2 regions of the Brevibacillus sp. AG genome follow, and region 2 is predicted to be linked to the other one. Evidence: predicted binding sites of a transcription regulator. Region 2 holds the regulator's gene; the other holds the start of a gene.
The links. The regulator LexA, encoded in region 2, represses DNA repair genes until DNA is damaged. The targets are predictions, from matches to a motif close to CGAACATATGTTCG.
Positions count from the first base shown of each region.

Region 1: a site for LexA is predicted at 1,390-1,403, ahead of POF51_RS07125 (DNA polymerase IV). Genes of this name have one in related genera too.

Region 1 covers NZ_JAQMYO010000002.1:437,841-440,988, forward strand. Annotated here, with positions in the region: gene POF51_RS07120 (hypothetical protein) at 1-40, opposite strand, end outside; gene POF51_RS07125 (DNA polymerase IV) at 37-1,299, opposite strand; gene POF51_RS07130 (hypothetical protein) at 1,836-2,117, shown strand; gene POF51_RS07135 (ABC transporter ATP-binding protein) at 2,438-3,148, shown strand, end outside.
Region 2 covers NZ_JAQMYO010000001.1:1,914-5,061, forward strand. Annotated here, with positions in the region: gene POF51_RS00010 (DUF4269 domain-containing protein) at 1-112, opposite strand, end outside; gene POF51_RS00015 (DUF456 domain-containing protein) at 221-706, shown strand; gene lexA (transcriptional repressor LexA) at 757-1,380, opposite strand; gene yneA (cell division suppressor protein YneA) at 1,543-1,878, shown strand; gene POF51_RS00030 (DUF896 domain-containing protein) at 1,955-2,152, shown strand; gene crcB (fluoride efflux transporter CrcB) at 2,248-2,613, shown strand; gene POF51_RS00040 (HelD family protein) at 2,652-3,148, shown strand, end outside.

The DNA.
Region 1 (3,148 bases), on a different contig from region 2:
TTTTGGACTTCCACCGTTCATTACCGTCCAGTTTGCTCATTTGTAATGGCCTCCAATCTGTTCTGCCCTCTCACGGGCTACTCCGGACTGTAATAATGATGATGCCCTCATAATAGCGGCGCTGCCGTATCTATCCTTAATTTCATCAGTCGCTCTCTCCAGGCTGTACGCTTTGATCCGGTCGTCGAAAAAAGTAAGCTGAATGACGTTATCGTCTGTCAACTCAGTCAATGCAACAGATAGGTGGTTAACGGGCATACCGCTCCAATGTTTATGGAAAATTCCGAGAGCTGCTGCTGCGACTTCATGTGAAAGGGATGTAGGTTGTGGAAGTGTTACCTGTCTATTAAACGACAATATCGAATGTTGACCATCTGTTTCCGTTGCTCCGACGGACACAACTCGCCCGATGTAACCCAGTCTCCTGCTGCGACGACAGACCTCCACCACCAATTCCAGCAGTATGACCTCGATATCTTCAATCTTCCGATAAAGGCTGCTTCTGAGCGCCTTGCCGTGACTAACCGATTTTAATTTATTACGAATACTTGCCACGACAGGGCTAGGGTCTATTCCACGTGCTGTTTGCCAATAATATTCCGCCTGTATATCACTTTGCTTGCCCATCTCTTTTCGCATACGCTTTTTAAAATCACCCAGTTCCAGACGCGCAATGTCGCCAATCGTGTAAAGACCCATACGTGTAAAATGACGAGCCATTCGAGAGGCAACCATAAACATTTGATGTACCGGTAACGGCCATAATACAGATTCTAAATTGTCGAAACCAAGTTTAAAGATACCTGCGGGCATTTTTTTAGCAAAATTATCAGTAGCCATTTTCGCTAACACTTTCGTTGGTCCAATTCCGCACCGCGTCCAAACTCCTGTTGATAACAGAACGTGTGTCTGAATCTGGTGAGCAATCTCTTCCGGAGCCCCGAAATAACTGATAGAACCTGTAACATCAAGAAACTGTTCATCGATGGAATAAGGTTCGACTTGGTCCGTAAATGACTCGAAGATCTCGGTAAGAAGCAAGGATACGGTGATATATGTTTGCATTCGGGGGCGTATTACGACCAAATCGGAACATTTCGCAAGCGCCTCGCCGACTCTTTCGGCCGTTGTTACACCGCGTGATTTGGCGACGGGGCAAGCAGCCAGAATGATACCAGATCTTCTAGAGGGATCAGCTACAGCGACTGGCTTATCTTTCAAGTCTGGCCGGGCCGCTTTTTCAATCGAAGCATAGAATGATTGTCCGTCAACTAACATAATGGTTCGCTCTTGAGGCACGGCATTTCACTCCTGTAAAGTTGGTGATTCGTAGATGTACTGCAAAGTCCATACACGTCATGGATGCGAACGTATATTCTTATTATATACCGAATGTATGTTCGTGATGCAATGAGAATAATTGGAATGCAAAAAATGCCCCCAGGCCATCCATATTGACCAAGTAGCGCGACGCCTCAAGCTTCGGGCAGGCTCTGAGGTCCACTGGGTTCCTTTTGCCCGACTGCTGCATGTGAAGCTGGCAACGAATTTCTGAATAAAGGAAAATAGGTACATGATGGGGAGTGCACAAGAATAACACAGTAAATAGACAAAAATAGGTCTCTTTTTCAAAAGCAAGCTGCAAAAAACAGCGTGCCGCGATGAAACGGTGTGTGCGAAGAAGATGCGAGATTCCTGAAACGAAAAGCGGTCAAAAACAACCGTTTTTCGTGTTTTTTTGGCTTACACGGATTTTGCCAGAAGAGAGGTTTCCCTGTATTGTTAGATTATCTTTTGAAGCATATATTTGACGGATAGAACAAAGGAGATTTAACATGCTAGCACAAGAAATGGGTGTCATATTCACCAAGCACGCCGATCAAATTACTTCCAAGCGTTGGGGAGAATTCATGCAACAATTGGAGGAAAAAGGCCTGTACGTGCTCATTGAGACAGACACGATCGGAAGAGTGATGAGTCCATTGGGCGGCTTGATGCCCATGCCGTGTAAAAGTGAGACGCTCCATATTGTGACAGCTGATGAGCTGGAGCAGCGCGGCTTGCCGCTCGGTCACCACATCGTAACGAAAGCGAAAGAAAAAGTAGTCCAACCATAATCGAAAAAACCAACGCAACCTTTCCGTGGGAGCTAGCCTCCAAGTGGGAAAGGTTTTTTTGTGTGAAAAACGTCCCCTCTCATTGGGGGATCGAAACATCTCGACGTTTTTCATAAAGCTGGATGCAACCGCTTGCGGTCAAACAAAACGGTTATGACCGTGTTGTTGTTCCCAAATAAAAGAATGCTCCGGCTAGGGGTAAGATCTATCCGGCAATCGGCGGTAGAGGGCAGAAGGTCACATTATGATAAGGGATAGGACAAAAGAAGCAAGCAGGAGAGAGGAGAACAGGAATGACGACAATGGAGAGCAAAGAGGGAATGCAGCCCAAAAAAGGCGTGCGTCGCTTGCTGGAGATTGCGGATGAGAAGCGCGGCTTGCTCGTCGTCTCGGCGATATTGTCTTCCTTGAGCGCAATATGCATGCTGGTGCCTTATGCATCGGTCTACTTTATTTTACGCGAACTGTTAACGCATGCAGCGTCTCCCACAATGGCGGACGGGGCGTACATGATTCGGTGGGGAGTTATTGCGCTTTTGGGACTCGTGGGAAGTCTGGTCATGATGTATGCAGGCGGGATGGTGTCTCATATCGCTGCGTTTCGCATTTTGTACGGAATGCGAGTCAAATTGGCTGCGCATATCGGCCGTTTACCGCTTGGCTGGCTCAACGGGACGTCTACCGGTGCAGTCAAAAAAACATTGGAGCAAAATGTGGAAAAGGTCGAGACGTTTGTCGCGCATCAGCTTCCGGATTTGGTGCATGTAGTCGTGACAACGGTGCTCATGATTGGCGTGATGTTTTACTTGAACGTCTGGCTGGCGCTGGCCTGCGTCGTGCCGATCATACTGGGATTGATTGTGCAGATCATTACGTTTTCCGGGACGAAAACAAAAGAAAATATCAAGAGGTACTACGATTCGCTAGAACGGATGAATGGATCTGCCGTCCAGTATGTACGTGGAATGCCGGCGATCAAGGTATTTGGGCAGACGGTTCATTCCTTCCGGCGCTTTTATGCGGATATGATC
Region 2 (3,148 bases):
GGTGGTAATCGGATAGTACTTCCATGATGTTCGTCTGTTGAATCGCTTCCAACGCTGCTTTTTGGCGAATCGTCCCTCTGCCCAAGTAGGAGAGATCATGCCAATTTCTCATGAGACTACCTCCATGTCTGCTTTCTTTTAAAATAGTTTAGACAAAAGTGAATAAGTACGCAACGAAATCGATAATCACTCGTATACCTAAATGAAGGGAGTGTAGTAGATGGAAATATTTTTGTGGGTAGTGGTTGTGTTATTGTTCTTGCTAAGCATCGCAGGAATTTTCTTACCCGTTTTACCTGATACGATATTACTGTGGGCGGGCTTTTTGCTCTATCACTTTTTCATTGCAGATCCGGGAGCGGGATTGCCGGCATCCTTTTGGTGGGGAATGGTCGTTCTAAGCATTCTGCTTTACGGTGCTGACTTGCTGACAAATATGTACTTCGTAAAAAGGTACGGAGGGTCCAAATGGTCGTCCATCGCTGCTGCGATCGGTATTATCCTCGGGATTTTCGTTTTCCCACCGTTTGGTATGCTGATCTTGCCGTTCGTATTCGTCGTTCTTGTAGAGTTGATGGTACAGAAGCAGTCGATGGAGAGAGCAGTGAAAGCGGGCGTAGGCTCACTGATCGGATTTTTGGGTAGTGCAGTCGTAAAAGTCATCTTGCAAGTTACGATGATCATCTGGTTTTTTATCGCCAGATAATAGACAGAAAACAAAAAGGACAGCCTCGGCTGTCCTTTTTTACGTGGGAACTAGTGAATGAGTCGATAAACACCGATGACTTTACCGAGAATAGTGACATGCTCCAGGATGATCGGTTCCATCGTGGCATTTTCCGGTTGGAGACGGAAGTGATTCTTTTCTTTGAAAAATCTTTTAACGGTCGCTTCGTCTTCTTCTGTCATGGCTACGACGATGTCACCATTGTTGGCTACGTGCTGTTGGCGAACAATGACGTAGTCTCCGTCGAGAATCCCGGCATCAATCATACTGTTCCCGGAGACGCGCAGCATATAGACCTTGTCAGAAGTCACGATATTGTCTGGAAGCGGGAAGTACTCTTCTACATCCTCAATGGCAGTAATCGGTTGTCCAGCGGTTACTTTTCCGATTACTGGCACACGGACGACAGAGTCTTCGAAATTGTCTTGAAAACGATCTTCATCTGATAGCAATTCGATGGCACGAGGTTTGGTAGGATCTCGACGAATGAGGCCTTTTTTCTCTAAGCGTGCCAAATGCCCATGTACAGTTGAGCTGGAAGCTAGTCCAACTGCCTCCCCAATTTCACGTACAGATGGCGGATATCCTTTATCACGAACTTCCTTTCGTATGAACTCGATGATGGCTTGTTGTCTACTCGATAATTTTGACATAGAAAGACACCCCTGATTTCTCGAACATATTTTCCTATATTATACCATGGGAGCTTGCGTTCGACAAACATAAGTTCGATTCATCGTTGACATGAACATATGTTCTCATTTATTATGAGGCTACAAGTGATCAGAACGTATGTTTGCGAGGAGGCTATCATTATGAATTCATTGACAGTACGTAATCGTTTCGAGAAAAAAGAAGAACGTCGTGTTCGTTTTGGTATCACGAGAGGACAAGCTCTCTTGTTTCTTATTACATTTACTCTCTTTTTTTACCTGTTAACCGAACTAGTGTTTGCTTCTTCGCCAATGGAGGAGCCACAAGGCATAGAAGTAACTGTACAATCTGGAGATAGCCTATGGTCGTTAGCTGTTCAATACAATACAGATCAGATGGATGTTCGGGACTATATAATAGAAATTAAGGATGCGAACGGTTTAGAGAGCAACAGGATTTACCCAGGTCAGACTCTCATCCTTCCTGATACTCCGTAAGTGTTCGGCTGTCTTGCGGGATCATTCGAATGTGGTATAATGAAGCGGCACTACTACAGAGTGGGAGGAACCAGCAGTGGTATCTGACGCAGAAATTAAACGCATCAACGAATTGGTCAAAAAATCGCGCGAAGAAGGTTTGACCGAAGAGGAAAAGCTCGAACAAAAAGCATTGCGCCAAAAGTACATTGACGCCGTTAAGCTTTCATTGAGAGCAAATTTGGATTCCATCCGTTATGTGGAAGACCTTGAAGAAAATAAGCCAAAACAGTAAGATAACAATTACTGATACGACAGACATCCTCGCTTGACGCTAGGGTGTCTTTTTCTGTGACATACATAAGCTGTGATAGCCAGGGAGGGAAAGCGATGGCGTGGATAGCTGTGGCGGTTGGAGGAGCAGTTGGCTCTCTTTTGCGCTACCTATTGTCTTTGCTCGCGAATCAGCCGGGATGGCCGTGGGGAACCTGGATCGCCAATGTTTGTGGATCTTTGATCATCGGCATCTTGTTCGTGCTGGGGAAAGAACGTGGCTTTTTATCTCCGACACTCTACCTCTTATTTGCAACGGGGGTCATGGGAGGATTTACGACTTTCTCAAGCTTCTCCTTGGAAGTAGTCTCTTTTTGGGGAGAAGGCCAACTGTTACGTGGCACTTTGTACGCTCTGCTTAGTTTGGGAGTCGGTCTACTTTCTTGTGCGGTTGGAATATGGTTGGCCAGGCAATGGTCCTGAGTCGTTCAATGACACGATACATGTGAGGGGGAATGAATGTGAGTACACAGCATCGTGATTATGAATTGGAACAAAAAAAGCTGGATGAAACAATTTCAGCGATCGACGAAGAAATGGAGCAGCTTCGCAATGATATTCGCGAGGCAACAGATGATTATGTCAAACAGGTTGTTAACTATAAAAAGGCTAAGGAATTGAGCTACCTGGAAGATCAGGGTCGAGAGAAGCCATATTTCGGCAGAGTGGATTTCTTGAAAGATGAAATCTACGAGCTGGATGAGGTCTACATAGGAAAACGGGGAATTGTACGCAGCGATACGTTTGATTCTGTCGTCGTGGATTGGCGCGCGCCTATCGCCAGTCTTTATTATTCCGGTGAGAGCAAAGAAGCGTTTTACCGGATGGGACGCGAGATCGTGCGTGGTGAAGTTCGACTAAAGCGTAATTTTGCGATCGAAGACGGAAAGATCGTCGGCATCTATGATGGAGCGGTAAAAGAAACGATTAACCGCGAGATGGGGCATCCCGACGAATT